3 regions of the Ensifer sp. NPDC090286 genome follow, and region 2 is predicted to be linked to each of the others. Evidence: riboswitches for the same ligand, from Rfam matches in the RefSeq annotation. Region 2 holds a riboswitch; each other region holds the start of a gene.
The links. Region 2 has a riboswitch for cobalamin ahead of metE (5-methyltetrahydropteroyltriglutamate--homocysteine S-methyltransferase). Riboswitches for the same ligand answer to the same signal wherever they lie in the genome.
Positions count from the first base shown of each region.

Region 1: it holds a riboswitch for cobalamin, as region 2 does, so the genes downstream of both, bluB (5,6-dimethylbenzimidazole synthase) here and metE (5-methyltetrahydropteroyltriglutamate--homocysteine S-methyltransferase) in region 2, are expected to answer to the same signal.
Region 3: it holds a riboswitch for cobalamin, as region 2 does, so the genes downstream of both, ACIQUG_RS05355 (DUF1636 family protein) here and metE (5-methyltetrahydropteroyltriglutamate--homocysteine S-methyltransferase) in region 2, are expected to answer to the same signal.

Region 1 covers NZ_JBIVYF010000001.1:841,629-849,372, forward strand. Annotated here, with positions in the region: gene ACIQUG_RS04145 (NADP-dependent malic enzyme) at 1-1,233, shown strand, start outside; gene ACIQUG_RS04150 (LuxR C-terminal-related transcriptional regulator) at 1,504-2,241, shown strand; gene ACIQUG_RS04155 (acyl-homoserine-lactone synthase) at 2,382-3,023, shown strand; gene ACIQUG_RS04160 (DUF2865 domain-containing protein) at 3,176-4,258, shown strand; gene bluB (5,6-dimethylbenzimidazole synthase) at 4,271-4,966, opposite strand; cobalamin riboswitch at 5,012-5,225, opposite strand; gene ACIQUG_RS04170 (SDR family oxidoreductase) at 5,308-6,120, opposite strand; gene ACIQUG_RS04175 (phytanoyl-CoA dioxygenase family protein) at 6,210-7,403, opposite strand; gene ACIQUG_RS04180 (LacI family DNA-binding transcriptional regulator) at 7,507-7,744, shown strand, end outside.
Region 2 covers NZ_JBIVYF010000005.1:259,049-266,792, reverse strand. Annotated here, with positions in the region: gene ACIQUG_RS25480 (carbohydrate ABC transporter permease) at 1-471, opposite strand, end outside; gene ACIQUG_RS25475 (carbohydrate ABC transporter permease) at 468-1,388, opposite strand; gene ACIQUG_RS25470 (ABC transporter ATP-binding protein) at 1,381-2,547, opposite strand; gene ACIQUG_RS25465 (metallophosphoesterase family protein) at 2,544-3,386, opposite strand; gene ACIQUG_RS25460 (LysR substrate-binding domain-containing protein) at 3,608-4,537, opposite strand; gene ACIQUG_RS25455 (hypothetical protein) at 4,690-4,980, shown strand; cobalamin riboswitch at 4,999-5,219, shown strand; gene metE (5-methyltetrahydropteroyltriglutamate--homocysteine S-methyltransferase) at 5,320-7,671, shown strand; gene ACIQUG_RS25445 (acyl-CoA thioesterase) at 7,668-7,744, shown strand, end outside.
Region 3 covers NZ_JBIVYF010000001.1:1,090,180-1,097,923, forward strand. Annotated here, with positions in the region: gene ACIQUG_RS05350 (ABC transporter ATP-binding protein) at 1-799, opposite strand, end outside; gene ACIQUG_RS05355 (DUF1636 family protein) at 822-1,235, opposite strand; cobalamin riboswitch at 1,340-1,556, opposite strand; gene ACIQUG_RS05360 (RidA family protein) at 1,741-2,217, opposite strand; gene aspT (aspartate-alanine antiporter) at 2,703-4,391, shown strand; gene ACIQUG_RS05370 (bifunctional aspartate transaminase/aspartate 4-decarboxylase) at 4,449-6,101, shown strand; gene ACIQUG_RS05375 (aspartate:alanine exchanger family transporter) at 6,279-7,744, shown strand, end outside.

The DNA of each region.
Region 1 (7,744 bases), on a different contig from region 2:
CGCGCCATCGCCGGCCTTGCGCGCGAAGAGCCCTCCGACGTTGCCGCCCGCGCCTATTCCGGCGAGACCCCGGTCTTCGGTCCCGATTACCTGATCCCCTCGCCGTTCGATCAGCGCCTGATCCTGCGCATCGCGCCGGCGGTTGCCAAGGCCGCCGAGGAAAGCGGCGTCGCCACCCGTCCGATCCAGGACTATGACGCCTATCTCGACAAGCTGAACCGCTTCGTCTTCCGCTCGGGCTTCATCATGAAGCCGGTCTTTGCCGCCGCCAAGAACGCCCAGAAGAACCGGGTAATCTTTGCCGAAGGCGAAGACGAGCGCGTGCTGCGCGCCGCCCAGGTGCTGCTCGAAGAAGGCACCGCCCGCCCGATCCTGATCGGTCGTCCGCAGATCATCGAGACGCGCCTGCGTCGCTATGGCCTGCGCATCCGCCCGGATGTCGATTTCGAAGTGGTCAACCCCGAGGGCGATCCACGCTACCGCGACTATGTCGAGGACTACTTCGCCCTCGTCGGCCGTCTCGGCGTCATCCCGGAAGCCGCACGCACGATCGTGCGCACCAACACGACCGTTATCGGTGCGCTCGCCGTCAAGCGCGGTGAAGCGGATGCGCTGATCTGCGGCGTCGAAGGACGCTACAGCAAGCACCTGCGCGACGTATCGCAGATCATCGGCAAGCGCGACGGCGTGCTCGATTTCTCGGCCTTGAGCCTGTTGATCTCGCAGCGCGGCGCAACCTTCTTCACCGACACCTATGTGAGCTACTGCCCGAGCGCCGAAGAGATCGCCCAGACGACGGTCATGGCGGCACAGGAAATCCGCCGCTTCGGCATCACCCCGCGCGCAGCTCTCGTCTCGCATTCGAACTTCGGTTCGCGCGATTCGGAGAGCGCAACCAAGATGCGCACGGCGCTGCAGCTCGTGCGGGAACTTGCGCCCGACCTTGAGGTCGACGGCGAAATGCACGGCGATGCGGCGATCTCGGAAGCGCTGCGCCAGCGCGTCATGCCGGACAGCAGCCTGACGAGCGAAGCCAACCTCCTGGTCTTCCCCAATCTCGATGCCGCAAACATCACGCTCGGTGTCGTCAAGACCATGACTGACAGCCTGCATGTCGGCCCGATCCTGCTCGGCTCGGCGCTTCCGGCCCATATCCTGTCGCCGTCCGTCACCTCGCGCGGCGTCGTCAACATGGCAGCTCTGGCGGTCGTCGAAGCCAGCCATCCGGGTTGAGATGGCAACGCGGAGATCGCCACCGGTCTTCGCTTTAATGGGGCGCCATGCCGGCGCCGGCAAAACCGTATCCGGATGTCGCGCCTGCCACAGGCGCGGCATCGCCGGTTTTACGCATCGCCTGCGAATCAGCCTCCCTCACGCGGCCGATCGGCAGTCGCAATCAAGGCGTGCACAATTGGTATTATACACCAATCGGGAAAGTTTGCGCTGGACAAAAGGTGAACCTCTAACCATGCTGGGGCCTCGGACGAGATTCGGTGTTGTGGCATGACTGAGCAGCAAGCTGTCCTCGACATGCTGGAAATCCTGGAATGCGGCGGCTGCGTAGAGCCCGCTCATTTCTTCACATTGATGCGTCGAACCTTCCGCATTGCCCATCTGCTCTATCTCGAAGCCGAGCCCTATGCGGACGAGCTCAAGGTCTGCCGGCTGCATCACACCTTTGGCGCTTATGCCGCCGAGATCTACCGCGCCCGCAGCCTTCACCGGATCGATCCGATCCTGAAGCTGGCGCTTGGTGGCGTGCGGCCGGTGGAATGGACGATGGCGCGGCATCGATTCCCGGAATGCGAACCGCTGTTCCAGGCGGCCCAGGAAATCGGCATTTCCACCGAGGGCGTCGCCCTGCCGTTGCCCTCGCCTGCCGGGCGCATGGCGCTGCTGGCCATCAACGTCAACATGTCGGCCGGCGAATGGACGACCTATCGCCGCCATCACCTGCGTGATTTCCAGCTGGCCGCCAATCTCTTCCATGCCGCCATGCTGGAGCACGGCGCCATGGCCGGCAGCATTTCGACCCGCGAGATGCGGTTGACCGGGCGCGAGACCGAGGTCCTGACCTGGGCTGCCGCCGGCAAGAGCTATTGGGAGATCGCCACGATCCTCGGCATTTCCGAGCGCACCGTGCGCTTCTTCATGACCAATGCGCGGCGCAAGCTGAATGTCGTTTCCAACACCCAGGCCGTGGCACAGGCCGTACGGCACGCGCTGATCCCCACCGTTTGACACCCGACAACACACCTCCACCGAAACCCCTCGAAATCTAGTGGCAAATATCGCGCATTTGAACTGTCGCTAGCGACAGTTACGCAACCGCCGCGAGCCTGACAGCATCGCCCCATCCCCAAACTCGGATGGAGAAAACGATGATCAGGATCCTGAACGGAAAGACCCGCGCACAACAGCCAGAGGCGGCCGACGACATGTTCCGGCTGCGCAAGCGCGTCTTCCACGACTTCCTGAAATGGGACGTGCAGACCGAAGGCGAGTGGGAAATCGACAACTACGATAAGGCAAACCCGCTCTACGTGCTGTCCTACGCCCCGGATGGCCGCCTGCGTGGATCGCTGAGGCTGCTCCCGACGCTCGGTCCGAACATGCTGGACGACACCTTCCCGATCCTGCTCGGCGACAATCCGGAAATCCGCAGCGCTTCGGTCTGGGAGTCCAGCCGCTTCTGCATCGAGCCGGAGATTTCGCAGGACCGCGCTTCGAACCAGGTGACGGTCGCGGCTGCCGAGCTGATGTGCGGCGTCGGTGAGCTTGGCCTTGCTTCCGGCATCAGCCACATCGTCACCGTGACGGACGTGTTCCTCGAGCGCATGTTCCGCCGCATGGGATGCCCGGGCGAGCGCATCGCCGAACCGCATCGCATCGGCTCGGTCTTCGCGGTTGCCGTTGCCTGGGAAGTGACCCCGGATCTGCTTTCGCGGATGAAAGCGGTCGCTGCAATCGAAGGCACCGTTCTCGACCGCCCGATGTCGCTGGAAACCGCCCGCGCCGCCTAAGCGCGTCCGTCGATCGGCACTGTTAACGCAAACCGTCGCTTGTCGTTGCACGATCACCGACAAGCTCTATGATGGAGGCGAAACAGGAATGCCGCTGGCAGCCACCCGCAGAAGTTGGCGCCGACCTGGCAACAGGAAGAGACTTACGCCCCGTGTTCACGCGCCTGAAACACGTCGCTGCGGCCCTTGTGCCTTTGGTTCTGATCGGTGCCGGTCCGTCACTGGCATCGACGGCCTGCGACCGACTGAACGCCCGGCTCGCGCAACTGCCTGACTACGTCGCCAGCAATGCCGATGCCCGCGACTATGCAAGCGCAATCTCACGGCAGAACATCGAACTGCGGCGGGCGAAGAACGACCGCCGCCGCGCCGGGTGCGGTGGCGGCAACGCCATCGGCTACGACGGCGGCGACCCCGACACCTGCAGCGGGCTCAACGGTCTCATCGCCGAGATGGAAGACAATCTGCGCATGCTGAAGTCCGAGCGCGAGCAGATCGTCGCCGGCGGCAGCGACGACAGCCGGCGCCGCATCCTCGCTGCACTTGAGATCAACGGTTGCTATGGCGACCGCGAGGAGTTCGCAAGCGTCGAGCCGGACGTGCCGGAAAGCCACCGCAACATCGTTGCCGACCTACCGCCGGACGACGCCTACGGCCCGATGCTCGGACACGGCGAAGACGGCTACGCGCCGCAGGAGCGCTACTATAGCGGCACGCTCAGAACCATGTGCGTGCGCACCTGCGACGGCGCCTTCTTCCCGATCTCGTCCGATGCGACGCCGGCCGATTTCCCACGCGACGAACAGGCCTGCCGGGCCCGCTGCCCAGGGGCTGAGACGGAACTCTATTTCCACGAGCTCAACACGGAAGAGAGCGACAGGATGGTCTCGGCCGTGACCGGCCGTCCCTATACCGAAATGCCCAACGCCTTTGCCTATCGCACCCGCGCCGTCGGCAAGCCCGGCCAGTGCGGCTGCCAGATACCGCAGACCGCCGCAACCACGCCGAAGACGACAGGAACGAAGATCGGCGACGACCAGTCGTCGATCATCGTCATCGAGACGAAGAAGCCGGAAGCGGCGGGCGAGACCGCCAAGGCGCCGCCCGAAGAGCGGCCCTATGATCCGTCGAAGAACAAGGTGCGCGTCGTCGGCCCCACCTACCTGCCGCAGGAAGAAACTGCGATCGACCTCAAGCATCCGAAGGGACCGGCCTATCAGCCGGTCCAGAATTGATCGGGCGAGGCCTTACGCCTTCTCCTTGCTGCATCCCCATCCTTCTTCGAAAACCAGGCCCTCGAGCGGAAGGCGCTGGCGCCAGCCCTTCACGGCGAGTTCCGGCTGCTGATAGAGGCGGTCGACATAGCCGAGGCAGAGCCAGGCGACGATCTCGATATGGTCGGGGATGCCGAGGATCGCCTTGATCTCGGCCTCGTGGAAGATGCTGACCCAGCCGACACCCACCCCTTCGGCCCGCGCTGCAAGCCAGAGGTTCTGCACGGCGCAGACGGTGGAATAGACGTCCATCTGCGGATTGTGGGTACGCCCGAGCACGACAGTGCCGCCGCGCGTGCGGTCGCAGGTGACGCAGATGCTGAGCGGCGCCTTGCGAATGCCTTCGAGCTTCAGCGCGCGATACTTTCCCTGCTGTTCCGCCTCGAACATCAGCGCGGCCTCGTCATTGGCGCGGCGAAACGCCTGCCAGACCCGCTCGCGCGTTTCTTCCGCCCGCACCAGCACGAAGTTCCAGGGCTGCATGAAGCCCACGGACGGGGCGCTGTGCGCCGCCGCCAGCAGACGCCTGATCAGATCATCCGGCAATGGCTCGGGCAGGAATTCATCGCGCACGTCTCGACGTGTCTCGATCGCACGGTAGACGGCCTCCCGCTCTTGCAGCGAAAAGGCACCGGCAGCCGCAAGGCCGCCCTTCGGTTCAGTCAGCATCGTTCGATCCCCAACAATGCGAAAACCTCCCGCCGTCCACGCGGGGTTCGGTCTATCTCGCCAGGCCGGTCTTCTGACTTCGGTTCAACCGATCGCCTCACCTTCCCAGATCGATTGAAGATCCAGTGGCAAAACCTTGAATCAATTCAAGGCTCTCTTAGACGCGATCGTCCCCGTCACAGCGTTGGGCACGTTCCGGAATATCGACCGGATTCCCGATTCTCCCGCTTTCGCGGGCACCTGACGACGGCACTAAGTGCACAGGGAATTGAGAAAGACAAGCGGCGCCAACCGGGCGAAACCGGACGCGCCGCTTTCCACCTGCTTCTTTCTGCCTCGCCTCAGAGCGGAGCGACCGGATGCGGCGAGCCGTCATAGGCGCCCCAGATCGACTGGTCGAAGCAGATCACCGATCCGGTCATCAGCCCGGATTCGGCCGACGACAGGTAGGCGCAGGCACGCGCCACCTCGGCCGGATCGACGAGCCGGCCGAAAGGCTGGCTGGCCGCCGCCTTTTCGAGCCAATCGGCAGCCGCGCCGTGAAACTCGCGCTGTATGCGGTCTTCGCCTTCGGACGCCATCCAGCCGATATTCAGCCCGTTGACGCGGATGCGGTTGCGCAGCAGCGCATAGGCCGTGTTCTTGGTCAGCGTTTCGAGCGCGCCTTTCGACGAGCAATAGGCGGCGATGAAGGGCTGGCCGGCCATCGCCGACATCGAGCCGATGTTGACGATCGTGCCTTCGGTCTTCTCGCGCCGCATGACTTTCACCGCTTCCTGCATCAGGAAGAACGGTGCGCGCACGTTGATCGCGAACATGCGGTCGAAGAGTTCGGGCGTGGTATCGAGGATCGTGCCGCGGTCGGTGATGGCCGCGGCGTTGACCAGCGCATCGACCCGGCCGAATTCGGCGTCGCAAGCGGCGACCACCTTGCGGGCGTCGTCCACCTTCTCCAGATCGGCCTCGACATAGACGACTTTCGCGCCATGTGCCGTGCCGATCTGCTCGGCCCTCGCCCGTCCCTTGGCGGCGTTGCGTCCGCATATGACGATACCCTTGGCGCCGCGCTCGGCGAAAAGGCCAGCAATCGTCGCGCCCAGCCCCTGCGTACCACCGGTAACGATGGCGATCTTGCCCTGCAATTGTCCACTCATCGAATTTCTCCCTCGGAAATGTTCGTTTGAAACGGCTGCGGCACCCGGGTGAAACCACGCCGGGAGCCTGTCAAATGGTAGCCCGCGCGTCAGCTCAGCTTGCGCTTCGCCTGCGCCTCAAGCACCGCTAGAAACTCCTCCTCGCCCGTTCCCGCAGTGAGCGCCTCGCGCATCAATTGCGCCTGCGTCTTCGGCGCCAGCCCGCCGATTGGCGGGTCTCGGTCAAGATTGGTCGGGAACGAGTAGCCTTCGGCACAGGAGGCGATGGCATTGGCCGCTTCCGCCTGCGTCAGCTTGCCGTCCGCCAGCAAGGCCTTCAAGGCCGGATAGAGCGTCGCGCTCATCGTCAGTCGATCGACGGTTTCCATGGCGCGGCCGAAGGCCGAATTCACCTGCAGCAGGTTCGCGACGCGCCGAATATCCTGCGAGCGGTTGGTGCCGGCGGCATGGAAGAGCGCCGGATTGAAGAAGACGACATCGCCTTTTTCGAGCGGTAGCTGCACGTGGTGTGCGTCGAAATAGGCGCGGAACTCCGGCCGGTTGAGCGCCAGATAGCCCGGCACATAGGTTTGGCTATAGGGCAGGAAGAGCGTCGGTCCGCTTTCGAGCGGCATGTCGCAATGGGCAACCGCCCCCTGCAGCGTCAGGACAGGCGAGAGCTTGTGGACATGCGCCGGATACTGCTCGATCACGGCCGCGGTCTGGAAGCCGAGGTGATAGTCCCGGTGCGCCGATTGCGCAGCACCGCCCGGATTGACCCGGTTGACCTGCGCCGTCATCTGGTAGTTCGGCCCGAGCCAGGCCTCGCTGACGAGCGCGATGATGGCATTGCCGTAATAGGCGGCGAAATTCTCCGGTGCGTTCAGGCAGTGCTTTTCCAGCGAGTTCCAGATGCGGTCGTTGGCGCCGGGCTTGGCGAAGTGATCGCCGCCACCGCTGTTGCTGCGATGTTGCTCTTCGATGATGGCGTCGAAGACCCCGCTCGCGACGTCGATTGCCGCCGTATCGGCATAGGCGCGTTTGAAGACCGCGACGCCGGGGCCCGTTGCCAGCACCTCGCAGATTTCCGCCAGAACCGAACGCCGCTCCTCGGCATCGCCGCACGCGGCAATCAGCGCGGCGCTGTCATAGATCAGGACGTTTTTTTCGCAGCCGGAGGCATGGGGATAGTCGGACAGATTGGTCTGGCGTTCGACTTCCGCCCGGAACGCCTCGAGATCACAGGCCTCCTCGGTGAGCCAGACACGGTCGATCCGCTGGCGCGCTTTGTTGTCGGTCTTCATCGCGTTTCCTCCTCTGGAACATCCTGATGAACACGACTATAGGCGGCGGAAAAACATGATATAGAGCAAGAATCCATCAAAAATCCATCAGGAGCACGCAACGATGGCCCATCCGTTTCTGGTCAAGGACATCGCCTTTCAGGCCGGACTCAGCACCGCGACCGTCGATCGTGTGCTCAACGAGCGGCCAGGCGTGCGCCGCCAGACGGAGGCCCGGGTTCGCGCAGCCATCGAGGAACTGGAAAAGCAGCAGGCCGGCCTCGACATCCAGGGACGCAAGTTCGCGATCGATATCGTCATGGAGTCGCCGCAGCGCTTCACCGATGCGGTGCGCCATGCGT
Region 2 (7,744 bases):
CAGGAAGATCGCGAACACCGAGATCGAGAACGGCGCCACAAGTGCGGTGTAGCTGTTCAACACCGAGAGCCTGTCGAAGGCCACGTAGATCGGCAGCGCCGTCGCGTGGATCGGCACCAGGAGGCCGAGCATGACCAGAACCATCATCGTGCGGGCGGCCCGGAACTTCAGCTTCGCCATGGCATAGGCGCAAGGTATGGCGACGACGATCTGGATGACGAAGATCAGCGCGCAGACGATCACGCCGTTGAAGAGCAGCGTCGACATCGAGACGCGCGACAGCGCCTTCGAGAAGTTCTCGATGTAGGACCACTGCTCAGGGATCAGCGACAGCGACGAGGAGAAGATCTCGCTCTGCGCCTTGCCTGCGGTCGAGACCATGAAGATGTAGGGCGCTAGGAAGATAAGAGCGCCGAGCGACAGCACCGTCAGACGGGCGATGCGGGCGACGGAGAAGGCGTTGCTGGTCATGCGTAGTGCACCTTCCGGTCAAGCACGCGGTACTGCAGAAACATCAGGACGACGAGGATGGCGAGGAAGACCACGGTCATCGCCGAGGCATAGCCGACGCGCAGATAGACGAAGCCTTCCTGGTAGATGGTGAAGAGCAGTACCTCCGACGCCTTGTTCGGGCCGCCTTCGGTCAGCGTTTTCACCGTCTCGAACACCTTCACCGAATTGATGATGCTGATGGTGGTGACGAACAGCGTCGTCGGCCCGAGCATCGGCCAGGTCACGAGCCGAAAACGATCAAACCAGGATTTCGCGCCGTCGACTTCGGCTGCGGCGTAGAGTTCCCGCGGGATGGCGGTGAGGCCGGCGAGGAACAGCACCATGTTGAAGCCGACCGATTGCCAGATGCCGATGATCGACAGGCCATAGAGCACCGTGCTGGAGGCGCCGAGCCAGTTGGGCCCGGCAATGCCGAAAACGGCGAGGAAGGTGTTGATCGGGCCGATGCTCGGGTGGAACAGGAATTGCCAGACCGTCGCCATGGCAACGAGCAACGAGGCGACCGGCAGGAAATAGACGGTCCGGAAAAAGGCCCGGCCCTTGGTTTCCGCCTCGATCAACATGGCGATCGCCAGCGAAAGCACGATCGATACCGGCGTGACGATCGCGGTGTAGACGGCGGTGTTCCAGAGCGAGCGACGGAAGGTGCGGTCGCCGAAGAGTTCGGCATAGTTCTCGAAACCGACGAAACGGAAGCTGCCGTAGCCGAGTTCGAAATCGGTGAAGCCGAGCACGATCACGGCAGCGGTCGGCAGCAGGATGAAGAGGGAGAGCAGCGTGATGGCCGGCAGCGCCAGCAACCAGGCGATGCGGGCTTCGCGGCGATCGGGGTGGGGCGCAGCAATCGCCGTTTCGAAGGTCGCGACACTAGCCATGGACCTTCTCCAGCGTCGCGGCGATAGCGATCTGCTCGGCTGCCACCCGGGTGCCCTCGCCGTCGAACAGCATCGCCCGTTCCGGCATGAACGCGACATCGACGGGCTGACCGATCGCGAGTGCCGCGGCTTCGGCGGGTGCTGACTTGGCGGCGACCACCTCGCCGATCGCATCGAGGCGGGCGTGGACGATCACCTCGGAGCCGAGAAACTCCATGCGCTCGACCCGCGCAGTCAGCCGGCCGGCACCGGCCGCATGAAAGCGCACGAATTCCGGGCGTATCGCGAGCTTCACCGGCGCATCCGGTGCCTGCCCGCGGCTTGCCAGAAGCACGAGATCGCCGAAGCGCACGATGCTTGCGGTATCCGTGCGGGTTTCGAGCACGTTGATCTTCGGCTGGCCGAGGAAGCGCGCAACCTCGATATGGGAGGGGTTGTCGTAGATCTCCTTCGGGCTCGCCAGCTGCAAGAGATTGCCGCCGATCATGACGGCGACGCGGTCGGCCATAGACAGCGCTTCGGACTGGTCGTGGGTGACATAGAGTGTCGGCACGCCGGCGCGGCGGTGCAGGTCGACGATCTCGCCGCGGGCATGGACGCGCAGATTGGCGTCGAGATTGGAGAGCGGCTCGTCCATCAGGAACACGGCCGGACGGCGCACCATGGCGCGGGCGAGCGCCACGCGCTGGCGCTGACCGCCGGACATCTGCCCGGGCTTGCGGTCGAGCAGATGATCGATCTTCAGCGCTCCGGCCATCTCCTTGACCTGGCGCTGAATATCGCTGCGGATCTGCTTCTGGCCAGGCAGAAGACTGCCAATCATGGGCAGGCGCTGCATCGCCGTCAGGCGCCGCATGGCGAGCGGTACGGCAATGTTTTGACCTGCCGTCAGGTGCGGATAGAGCGCGTAGGACTGGAACACCATCGCCACGTTGCGGTCGGCCGCCGCCATGCGGACAACGCTACGACCGCCGATCACGATCTCGCCGGCATCGCCGTGATCAAGGCCGGCGACGATGCGCAGAAGCGTACTCTTGCCGCAGCCGGAAGGGCCGACGAGCGCAATGAACTCGCCGGCTTCCGCCTCCAGACTGACGCCCTTCAGGATGGCGTTGCCGCCATAGGACTTGGTGATGCCATCCAGCGAAAGCACGCTCATTGCGCTGCCTCCACTTGGGGCTTCTTCTTGGCGGCGAGCGGATAGACGTCCTCGACGATCGGGTCGAGCACGTGGCTCGTCAGACCCGGCACAGCGACGATTTCGCTGGTCACGCCGGCATCAGTGAGTTCGTGCACGACGGCACCGACCAGCCGCTCGCCCGGCATCGGCCGTTCCAGCGTGTCGATGATGAAGGAGGTCGGCGGCGCCCAGACGAGCGAGGTCCCGGCATGTTCGCCGGTCCAGGCCCAGTGCAGGTGACCGCTGGCATGCAACGCCACCTCGGCTTCTGCGAAAAGATCAAAGAGACGCAGGCGCTGGCGCGGACGGATGCCCCAGTAGCCGGTGTCGCCTTCGGCCGGGGCGTCGACGAAGAGCGGCTTGTGGGCGAAGACCGCCACCCGGCGGCCGTCGCGACCAAGCAGTTGTTCCTCCAGCCAGGCAAATTGCCTGTCCTCTTCCTCGTCCTCGAAGCCGATCAGCAGGCTGTTGAGGCCGAGCAGCCGCCAGTCCCCGTGGTCGCGGCCCCAATAGTCCGGGCCGGCGAGCCGGCGCCAGCGGGCAAGCCGGACGGGATCCACAGGCTGGTGCGAGCCCGGCAGATGGCCGACATCGTGATTGCCGGGAACGATCACGACCGGCATCGAGAGCTGGCCAATCAGATCGAGCGAGAAGGAGATATCGTCTTCGTGGTCGGCACCATCGATAGTGACGTCGCCCGTGTGGATGACGAGATCGGGCGCCGCCGCCTCGATCCAGGCGCGAACCGGTTCCCAATTGCCGTTGAAATGGCTTTTGGCGGGGCTGAGATGGGTGTCGCTGATCTGGACGATTTTCATGGAAACGGGCCTCCGACGATGGCTTGCGGTATCCGCGTCGGAGGGCTGTCTCTTCCCTTCTCTGCGGTTAGCCGCAGTCTTTAGGGAGCCGCCATGTCAGTTTGGTAACAGCCGTTCTCAGCTGATTTTCAGTTTCTCCATGAAAGCGTCATTTTCAGAAGCCCGGCCGGCGCGAACCGGCACGCGCGCACCGGATGCGTCTGCGTCTTATTTCCCCAAGCTCACCACTTTGCGCCGAGTTCGCCCCGAATTGATGCCGGACAGGACTGCTCCATGACGGTCGCAAGCATCGCATTCGACGCGTCTGCTTCGGCGACGACCCAGTCGCGAAAGGCCTGGATCTTCTTCTGCCGCCTGGTGCTTTGCGGATAGACCAGCCAATAGGCGCGGCCGTCGCGCACCACATGCTCGAACGGCCGGATCAGCCGGCCGCTCTTCAGTTCATCCATTAGGAAGGTCGAGACGGCAATGGCCATGCCGTGATCCGCCAGAATGGTGGCGACATCCATCGCCTGGACGTCGAAGATCAGCTCGGTACCGTTGCTCGCCGGCGGCTCGACGCCGGTTTCAATCATCCAGCGCCGCCACCAGGTGGCGTTGCCGAAACGCCGGATCCTCAAGACGTCGGCGGGCTCCTTGAGTTGATGTTTCTCCAGGAAGGACGGCGTACAGACCGGCACGTAATCGAGCGGAAACAAGGGAAAGACATCGTTTCCCGGCCAGTCGCCGGCGCCGCTGCGCACCGCGAGATCGATAGCGTCACGCTTGAAATCGACCAGCTCGGTCGACATGTGCACCCTGATGCTGATGTTCGGATGCGCGGTCTGGAAGCTGGCGAGCCGTTGGCCGAGCCAGCTCGAAACGACGGTCGGCAGCACCGAGATGTGCAGGTGGTGTTCGGTCTTGTCGGCAATCTCCGAGAAGGCCGCCCCCAAAAGATCGATCGCTTCGGTTACCTTTGGCGCCAGTTGCCGTCCGGCGCCGGTCAATCGCACCTCGCGCGGAAGGCGGACAAAGAGCGGCGCGCCGATGCGGTCCTCCAACAACCGGATCTGATAGCTGACGGCCGCCTGCGTCATGCCGAGTTCTTCGGCGGCGCGGGTGAAACTCAGGTGCCTGGCGGCGGCCTCGAAGGCGCGCACAGCACTCATAGGGGGAATCTTGCTCATGACGCTGAGATAAGCATTCTTTATGCCAGCATGCGAGAAATCGCTTTGCGCGAAACAGCAAAAAACCTCACTTTTTTCGCGAACACACGCCTTCCAGAGAAGTGAGGATAGCAATGCTTAGCGCAGTGCGATCAATGATTTACCATGCCCTGAATTGGGCCGACAGGACCCTCAGTGCTCCGGTCGCCATCGACACGTTCAACGAGTTCCAGCTCCGGGATATCGGCCTGACGCGGGACCAGGAACATATCCGTGCGCGCGTCGGCGACACAGCGGATCCGTGGCACTGGCCGGAGGAGCCCGATCCCGTGCCGGTGCAACCCGCCGCGAAAACAGTTTGCAGCGAAGGACCGCGCATTGCCCGCGTCTCGCCTCGCGCCCTGGTTGGAGAGAATAAAGACATAAGCATTTCTTTATGCGATTGACGACCGAGCGATTGCAGGGCATTGTCCCGACATCGTGGTTCTGCGCCTCGCCATCCGGCGGGACGGAGCTAAGAGGGAATTCGGTGCGGCGCCGACAAGCGCCCAGGCCGAAGCTGCCCCCGCAACTGTAGGCGGAGAGCGGCCGTTCGATGATGTCACTGAGGAAGACGCCTCGGGAAGACGGAACGGTCCGCGTTGACCCGCAAGCCAGGAGACCTGCCGCGATGAACAACGTCCACGGGCGGGGTGTCCGATGAGGCGCGTTGACGACGCGGGATTCTTCTCGCGTCGCGGATGCGTCGCATTCAAGCCTTGCCCTTCAACCTTCGGGGTAAGGAAATGACCATCAAGACTGCCAATCTCGGCTTCCCGCGCATCGGCCGACACCGCGAACTGAAATTTGCGCTTGAACGCTACTGGTCCGGCAAGATCAGCCGTGACGAGCTTTTCGACGTCGGCCGCCGGCTTCGGGCCGAAAACTGGGCGGCGCAAAAGGCGCGCGGCATCGATATCCTCCCTTCGAACGATTTCTCGTTCTACGACCACGTGCTCGATACTGCCGTGCTCGTCGGTGCGGTCCCGGCTACCTATGGCTGGAAGGGCGGGCCGGTCGATCTCGACACTTACTTTGCCATGGCGCGCGGCTCGACCGGTTCGCCCTGCGCTTCCGGTTGCACGCATGCGGGTGACGGCGGCAACGCCGCACTCGAGATGACCAAGTGGTTCGACACCAACTACCATTACATGGTGCCCGAATTCGCAGCGGATCAACGCTTTGCGCTGACGCATAACCGGCCGCTCGAAGCCTTTCTCGAGGCCGAGGCCCTCGGCTATCGAACCCGCCCGGTCCTGCTTGGCCCGGTGACGTTCCTCAAGCTCGGCAAGGCGAAGGGCGGAGATTTCGATCCCCTCGACCTGATCGAACGCTTGCTTCCCGTTTACGTCGAGCTGCTAACCGAACTTGCCAATGCCGGCGCCGACTGGGTTCAGATCGACGAACCTTGCCTGGTGCTCGATCTCACCGACCGGGAAAGGCAGGCCCTGGACCTTGCCTATCATACGTTCCGGGCGAAAGTTCCCGGACTCCGGATCATGCTTGCGACCTATTTCGGCGCGATCGGCGACAATATGGTGAGCGCCCTGGCGCTGCCGGTCGCGGGCCTGCATGTCGATCTCGTGCGCGCGCCGCAGCAGATCGAGGTCCTCCTCCAATCCGCTCCGGCTAACCGGGTACTGTCGCTCGGCGTCATCGACGGCCGCAACGTCTGGAGGACGGATCTTGCCGGCCTGTTCCGCCGCTTGCAGCCGCTGGTCTCTGCCCATGGCCGCGACCGGATCGAGCTTGCGCCCTCGTGCTCGCTCCTGCATGTGCCCGTCGACCTCGACATGGAACAGGCGCTCGACCTGGAGCTTGCCTCGTGGCTCGCTTTCGCCGTCCAGAAGCTCGATGAATTAAGCCTTCTCGCCCGTGCCTTCGAGCCGGGGCTTGCCAATCCGGAAAGGGTCTTTGCGGCCTCGAGCGAAGCGGCCAAGGCGCGGCTGACGTCGCTCAGGATCCATGATCCGCTGGTCGCCGGCCGGTTGAAGGCATTGACCGCCGCCGACAGCCAACGCCAATCGCCCTTCCCCGCCCGTCGTGCGCTTCAGGCGGAAAGATTGTCGCTGCCGCTCTTCCCGACGACGACGATCGGCTCCTTCCCGCAGACGGCAGAAGTCCGCCAGGCCCGATCGCTGCATGCCAAAGGCGAGCTCAGCTATGTCGACTACACCGCCTATCTGCGCCAAGAGACCGAGCAGGCCGTGCGCTGGCAGGAGGAAATCGGCATCGACGTGCTGGTTCACGGCGAGTTCGAGCGCAACGACATGGTGCAGTATTTCGCCGAGCAGCTTTCCGGCTACGCCTTCACCCAAGGCGGCTGGGTACAGAGCTACGGTTCGCGCTACGTGCGCCCGCCGATCATCTTCGGCGACGTTTCCCGGCCGAACCCGATGACGGTCGAATGGGCGGCCTTTGCGCAGTCACTGACCGATCGCCCGGTCAAGGGCATGCTGACGGGTCCGGTCACCATGCTGCAATGGTCCTTCGTGCGCGACGACCTGCCGCGGTCGGTCGTGTGCCGGCAGATCGCGCTGGCGCTTGGCGACGAAGTCAGGGACCTAGAGGCATCGGGCATCGCCGTCATCCAGATCGACGAGCCGGCGCTGCGCGAGGGCCTGCCGCTCAAGGCCGCCGACCGCAAGGCCTATCTCGACTGGGCGGTGGAGTGCTTCCGCCTCAGCGCCGCCGGCGTCGGCGACGCCACCCAGATCCACACCCACATGTGCTACTCCGAGTTCAACGACATCATGGCGGCGATCGCGGCGATGGACGCCGACGTCATATCCATCGAGACCTCCCGGTCGAAGATGGAACTGCTTGGCGCCTTCACCGGAAGTGCCTATCCGAACGAGATCGGCCCGGGCGTCTACGACATCCATTCACCGCGGGTGCCGGCGGTGGATGAAATGGTGCACCTCATCGAGCGCGCGACCGAGGGGCTGACGCCGGCGCAGATCTGGGTCAACCCGGATTGCGGGCTGAAGACCCGGCGCTGGGAGGAAACCCGGCCGGCGCTTGTCAACATGGTGGCGGCGGCGCGTGCCCTGCGCCAGGCCTTCGCGGATGATCCCCGCAAGGCGCTTCGCGCATGACGGACCACACGGAAGCGGCGTCGGGGGAAACCCCGGTGCCACAGACCCTCGTCGATATCGTCTTTCCCGGCGA
Region 3 (7,744 bases), on a different contig from region 2:
AAATAGATCCCTGTCGAGGAAGTGAAAAGGAAAAGCGGGCGCCGCCGGCGGCGGCATTGTGAACGGTGGCAGTGACGCCGAAGGCGGCCGAAAGTTCGCCGGGGCTGAGCACCTCTTCGGGTGTGCCGAAGGCCGTCAGCCGCCCGGCGGTCAGGATCGCGACGTCGGTCGCAAACTCGGCGGCGAGATTGATGTCGTGCAGCGTCGAGACGATCGTCAGCTTCAACGTCTGCAGCAACTCGAGGATTTCGAGCTGGTGACGGATGTCGAGATGGTTGGTCGGCTCGTCGAGGATGATGATGCGCGGCTCCTGCGCCAGCGCACGGGCAATCAGCACCCGCTGCTTCTCACCGCCCGAAAGCGTGGAGAACTGGCGACCGGCAAGATGCGCGAGATCGAGATGCGCCAGCGCATGCTGCACCCGATCGCGGTCGAAATCGCTCCAGCCGCTCAAGCCTTCCCGCCGCGGAATGCGCCCCATCATCACGACGTCGCGCACGCTGAAGGGAAAGTCCCCGGGCATTTCCTGCAGGACGACGGCGATCGTCCTTGCCGCCTCGCGCGCCGAGATCGACCAGAGATCGATGCCATCGACCGAAACACGGCCGGCGTTCGGCTGCACCGCCCGGTAGAGGCAGCGCAGAAGCGAGGTCTTGCCGGCACCGTTCGGCCCCAGGATCGCAAGCCGGCTGCCCGCCGCGATCGAAAAGCCGATGTCCTTGACCAGCGTCAGCCCCGCGCGTGGCCCCCAGTGAAGGCCCTCGACCTTGAGTGCCGCTCCCGTCGCCGTGCAGCTCATGGGTTGATCCCTCCCTGCGCCCTCATTGGAAGTGCCCGCCGAGGTCTTCGGAAACGAGCATCGCTGCGGGGATGCGGGCAAGTGTCTTGCCTTTCAGCCCGCGTGGCCGCTCGGCCGCCCGCGTCATGCCATCGCCACGCTCCGCATAGGTTGTGGCAAAGCGTACGAGATCTTCGATATCCTCTTCCGGCGAGACGTCGCCGAAGAGATAGGTTGCCTTCCCCGTCGCCTGGAAGGCAATGGTGCAGGGCCGCGTGCAGGCCGCCATGCACACCGTGCCGGCAATCGAGAAGTCACGATCGAGCGGCGCGCCAAGCGCGGCAATGCTGCCGTTCAGCCGCTTGATCAGCTCGGCACCGGGCGCGCAGGGGCCACCGGTGAAGCGGCAATCGGTGCAGACCGTTATCTTGTGCTGTCGGAAATTCGGCTCAGCCATTCCTGCCCTCCGCCGGACTGACGGCAAGAGATGGCGAAACGGCAGAAGGACGGATAGCCGTCGTGCGAAAGCCAGTTCTTTTCCATCGGAACACCCCGTCCGTTGTGGTTGATCGGTTCGATGGCAGGTCTCCTGGCTCGCGGGTCGTGGCGCATCCACGTCTTCCCGGCTTATCGCCAGTGACATGGTGTGAATGCGCTTTCCGCTCACAGTTGCGGGGGCAGCCACGGTCTCGGCCCCATCAGGGTCGTCCGTTCCGTGTTCCCTTTTCAGCCGCCTCCGCATTGTCGCGGACGCAGCACCATCACCGCCTTCCTCGCATGAATCGGCAGGGGAGACAACCGCACGGCACAGGCGGGAAGGATCTATCAACATGCGGCGTATCGTCATGCGCAGTTTGTTATTAAATAACATTACATAACGCAAGCCGAAAATTGAGCGCCGGACACGATCCGACGCCCAACAGACGAAATCCGCCTTACGGCCGGCAGGCGGCCGTGCCGCCTCAGAACTCCGGCGGAAAGAGCTCGGCCGTCAGCGTCACCGCCACCGCTGCGTTGCCCGGCAGGTTGCGCACGCCGCAGACGGAGCGGATATGGCCCGCCCTTTCGCCAAAGGCGGCAGCCAGAAACTCGGAGGCGCCGTCGAGCACCTTCGGGTGGTCGAGGAAATCCTCGGTGCAGGCGACATGCCCCTCCAGCCGGACGATCTGGCGAATGCGCTCGAAACGGCCGAGATGTTCGTGGATCTGCGCCAGCGCATTGAGCACCGCCAGCTCGGCCGCCTTGCGCCCCTCGTCGATCGTCACCTCGCGCCCGAGCAGCCCCGTATGGACGAAGCGCCCGTCGAGCAGCGGCCCCTGCATCGAGACATGAAGCATCTCGCCCGCCTCGATCACCGCGCGGTAGGCGCCGAGCGGCTTCGGCGGCGTTGGAAGCTGAACGCCTAGCGCCCCCAGCCTACGGATAACCTCATCCATCATTGCTCCCCCCTCCTCGTCACCTTACGAACCGGCCGCGCTTGCGCAGACGATGCCGCGTTTCATCTCGACCCTCGAAGTTCTGTCGCCCCTATCGCAAGCAGAAAGGCCCACCGTTCCTTGCGCCTCCAGCCGTATGTTCAAGCATAGCCAAGAGAAAGCGCCTCATGCCTCACGTTGCGAGATAACATTACGAATTACAACACCAGAGTTGAAGTGCCGGCGCGACCCGGCCGCGCGCATCCGTGTTTCGATCGCATGCGGGGGACGCATCGCGGCGCCCGCCAAGCGCGCAGCCCAAGTAAAACCGCTGAAATGTAACATACGTTACGCTCACGTAACCCTATGGCGGTTGAGAATTTCGACGACCGAGGCAACAATTGCCGGGATTAAGATTGGGCATCGACACGATCCGGAAACAAGCTCAACTTAGCCGCGCAGATCCCAAAATGAAGTGATGGCAATTCAACTTTCTGAAGGGGACAGCAGTGAATCCCATCGATTTCTTCGTCGACACGCTTCGGACCTATCCGCCCGTCGCCATCTTCCTTGCCCTCGGCATCGGTTTCCTGATCGGCCCCATCAAGGTCGCGGGCTTCAACCTGGGCAATGTCACCGCCACGCTTCTGGCGGGTGTTCTCATCGGGCAGCTGGGCATCCAGGTTTCCGGTGATCTGAAATCAACCCTGTTCCTGATCTTCCTGTTCGCCGTCGGCTATGGCGTCGGCCCGCAATTCGTGCGGGGCCTTAGCACGGACGGACCCAAGCAGATCGCCTTTGCGCTCTCGGTCCTCGTGCTCTGCCTCATCGTTCCCTATCTCTGCGCGCTAATCGCCGGGCTTCCGCTCGGCTACGGCGCCGGCATGTATGCCGGTTCGCAGACGATTTCGGCGGCTATCGGCGTCGCCACGGACCAGATCAACTCGCTGGGGCTCACACCGGAACAGGCCAAGACCTTCTCCGACCAGATCCCGATCGCCTACGCGGTCACCTATATCTGGGGCACGATCGGCTCGGCGATCATCCTCGCCCAACTCGGTCCGAAGCTTCTCGGCATCGACCTGCCGGCGGCCTGCCGGGAATACGAGGCCAAGCTCGGCGGCGGCACATCCAGCAGCGAGCCCGGCATCACCAGCGCCTACCACGATTTCGGTCTTCGGGCCTATCGCGTCGACGAGGCGAGCGGGCTCACCGGAACGCCCGTGAAGGACATCCTTCCCGGCATCCGCGTCTTCGTCGAGCGCCTGCGGCGCGGCAGCCAGATCATCGAGGCCGATGGCAACACCGTGTTGCTGCCGGGTGACGTCGTCGCCTTCTCGGGCCGACGTTCCCTGCTCGTCGAGAATCTCGATTCGAAGCTTGTCGAGGTCGAGGACAAGGAACTTCTGAACGCCGAAGCCGAAGTCCTCGATGTCTACGTCACCAGCAAGGCGCTCGCCGGCAAGACGCTTGCGGAAGTCAGCACGATGGACTGGGCGCGCGGCGTCTATGCCCGCAAGATCATCCGTTCGCTGGTCGAGATCCCGGTCTTGCCCGGGACCACCGTCGAGCGCGGCGACATCGTCACCATCGGCGGGGCCAAGCGGCATGTCGAAGCGGCGATCAAGGCGCTCGGCTTTGCCGATCGACCTGTCGAGACGACAGACATCGCCTTCCTCGGCTGGGGGCTTTTCATCGGTGCAATGGTTGGCGCCCTGACCATTACGATCGGCGGCATCCCGATCGGTCTTTCGACCTCTGGCGGCGCACTGCTGGCCGGTCTCGTGCTCGGCTGGCTGCGCACCACCTACCCGGCCTTCGGGCGGATCCCGTCGCCGGCGCTCTGGCTGATGAACACGCTCGGCCTCAACATCTTCATCGCCGTCGTCGGCATCGGCGCCGGCCCGGGCTTCGTCGCGGGTCTTCAGGAGGTCGGCATATCGCTGTTCATCTGGGGCGTGGTGGCAACCTCGATCCCGATGATCGCCTCGGTGCTCATCGGCCACTACGTCTTCAAGTTCCACCCGGCGATCCTGTTTGGCGCCTGCGCCGGGGTCAGGACGACGACGGCAGCGCTCGGCATGATCCAGGAGGCCGCCAAGAGCAAGGTGCCGGCACTCGGCTACGGCATGCCCTACGCCATCGGCAACACGCTGCTCACCATCTTCGGCCTCGTCATCGTCATCATGCTCGCCTGAGGCGGGCGACAGTCGGGACCATCGATCACAATTCACAGATCACAGGGAGTGTGGATCATGTTGGACAGAAAATTCTACGACAGCATCTCCGATCTCAGCCCGTTCGAAATCAAGGACGAACTGATCAAGCTCGCCAAGACGAGCTCCCAGAAGGCCGCCAAGGCCTTCCTCAATGCCGGCCGCGGCAACCCGAACTGGACGGCGACGCGCGCCCGCGAAGCCTTCTTCCTGCTCGGCCAGTTCGCGCTGACGGAAGCCAAGCGCGCCTATTACGATCCGAAGGCAGGTGTCGCCGGCATGCCGCCGCAGGACGGCGCCCATGCGCGGTTTGAGAAGTGGACGAAGAAGCTGCTTCAAAGCACCGCCGACTGGGACGAAGAGGACGAAGGCGTTCCGCCGGCAAAGACGCTCTCCGACGCCGTCAACTACGCCATCACAACCTTCCGCTTCGATGCCGACGCCTTCGTGCACGAGCTGACGGATTCGATCATCGGCGACAACTACCCGGTGCCCGACCGCGCGCTGCACCACAACGAGATCATCACCCACGAATATCTGATGTGGGCGATGTGCGCCGGTCACCGGCCAAAGGCGCAGTTCGACCTCTATCCGGTCGAAGGTGGCACCGCCGCCATGTGCTACATTTTCAAGGCGCTGAAGAACGCCCGCCTGCTCAACGCCGGCGACACGATCGCGCTCGGCACGCCGATCTTCACGCCTTATCTCGAAATGCCGGAACTGGAGGACTACGACCTCAAGACCATCAATGTCAGCGCCGAGCAGGAGGACCGCTTCCAGTTTACCGACGAAGACATCAAGGCACTCGAAAACCCCAAGGTGAAGGCGCTTTTCCTGGTCAACCCCGGTAACCCGTCCGCCGTTGCGATGGACCCGGATTCGATCAAGCGCCTCGTCGACCTGGTCAACAAGAAGCGCCCCGACCTGATCGTGCTCACCGACGACGTCTACGGCACCTTCGTACCGGGCTTCCAGTCGCTGCTCGGCCATCTGCCGCGCAACACGATCGGCGTCTATTCCTACTCGAAGTATTTCGGCTGCACCGGCTGGCGCCTCGGCGTCATCGCCGTGGCGCAGGACAACATCTTCGACGAGAAGATCAAGGCCCATGGCGAGCCCATCCAGAAGCTCTTGGAAAAGCGCTACAAGGCGATGACGCCGAAGCCGCGCGACGTGAAGTTCATCGACCGCATCGTCGCCGACAGCCGCGACGTGGCGCTCAACCACACCGCCGGCCTGTCGCTGCCGCAACAGGTGATGATGTCGCTCTTCAGCCTGGTCGAGCTGATGGATGTCGACAAGGTCTACCAGAAGGCCTGCATCGCCATATGCACCAAGCGGTTCTGGAACCTGATCGAGGGCATGGGGGTCGATTCCAATCCGGGCATCTATTTCGACCACTATTACGGCATCATCGATTTCGAGTTCTGGCTGCGCAAATATGTCGGCGAAGACGTCGTCGCCTGGGTGAAGGAAAACATCCACCCGCTCGACATCCCCTTCAGGCTTGCCGAGGACCACGGCATCGTGCTCTTGAACGGTTCCGGCTTCGACGCGCCGAGCTGGTCGGCGCGCGTCTCCTTCGCCAACCTCAATGACGATGCCTACTCGCAGATCGGCCGCGCCGTGCGCTCGGTGGCGCGCGGCTACGTCCAGACCTACCAGGCGGCGAAAGGCCTGAAAATCAGCTGACCACCGAGGGCGGCCGGCAAAATGTCGGCCGCCCTCTCCAACACCTGGCCGGCGTTTCCTTCGCCCGGCAAGCATCCCCGCATTTCCGGCTGGCGACCGTCTTCCGCCGGCCCAGCAACCAGCGCATCATCCAGCTGAAGCGGCATCCTTCGGCTTGGCACCGAGAGGAAACGCCGCGTGATCGATCACCTGTTCAGCATTCTGCGCGCGCATCCGGAACTCGCCCTGTTCCTGGCGCTCGGCATCGGCTACGCGGTGGGCAAGATCACCGTCTTCGGGGTCACCATTGGCGCGGTCACCGGCTGCCTGCTCGCCGGCGTGCTGATCGGCCAGACCGGAGCCGAGCTTTCCAACGACGTGAAGCAGGCCTTCTTCCTGCTCTTCCTCTTTGCCATCGGCTACCGCACCGGCCCGCAATTCTTCCAGAGCCTCAACGCCGATGCCCTGCCGCAGATCGCCGTGACCGTAACGCTCTGCGTCGTCGCCCTCGGCGTGGCGATCGTGCTTTCCATGCTCTTCGGCTTCGACCTCGGCACGGCCGCCGGCGTTCTTGCCGGCGGTGCGACGGAATCGGCGACCGTCGGCGTTGCGATCGACACCTTCCGCAAGACGGCACCGACGCCGGAGGCGGCAAGCCAGTTCGAATCCGCCGTGGCGACGGGCTTCGCGGTCGCCTATCTCGTCGGCGTCGTCACCGCCATCCTCGTCCAGTCGCAGCTGGCGCCGCGGATGTTCGGCCGCAGCCTGAAGGACGCCTGCGCCGAGCTCGAAGCGGAGCTCAAGATCGCCCCGCAAAATGGCGGCGATACCGCGCGCCGCGAGATCGAGGCGCGCGCTTTCGTCATTGCCGACGCCCTGGTGGGACTGACTGTTGCCGAAGCGGAAGCCAAGGTCCCCGAAAACCAGAAGGCCTATATCGAGCAGATCCGCCGGGGCGAGGCGATCATCACCCCAGCACCCAAGGAGCGCCTGCAGGCCGGAGACGTCATCGCCGTTGCCGGCCTTCGCGGCTTCCTCGTCGAATATTCCAGCCGGATCGGCACCGAAATCGACGACCGCACCCTTCTCGACATTCCCGTCGAAGTGCTGGACGTGGTGGTGACGAACAAGGATGTCGCCGGAAAACGCCTGTGGCAGCTGCGGCAGCAGCCGGAATCGCGCTCGGTGTTCCTGCGCAGCATTCTGCGCGCCGGCCAGCCGATCCCGATCTTTCCCGGGCTGACGGTGCGCCGCGGCGATGTGATGTCGATTGCCGGCGCCAGGCGCCATGTCGAGGAAGCGGCCACGCTTCTGGGCTATGCCGACCGTGAGACGACGGCGACCGACATGGTTTTCGTCGGCGTCTTCATCTTCCTCGGCGGCCTCGTCGGCATCCCCGCCCTGAAGCTCGGCGCGCTCGAAATCGGCCTCGGCGTCGCAGTCGGCGTGCTGATTGCCGGCCTTTGCGCCGGCTGGCTGCGCTCGGTGCGGCGCACCTTCGGCTTCGTGCCGGAGGCGACGCTCTGGTTCTTCGACAGCGTCGGGCTCTGCGCCTTCATCGCCTGCGTCGGCATCTCCGCCGGCCCGAGCTTCGTTGCCGGCCTCGTCCAGTCCGGCCCGGCACTGGTCATCGCCAGCTTCCTGATCTGCGCGATCTCGCATGT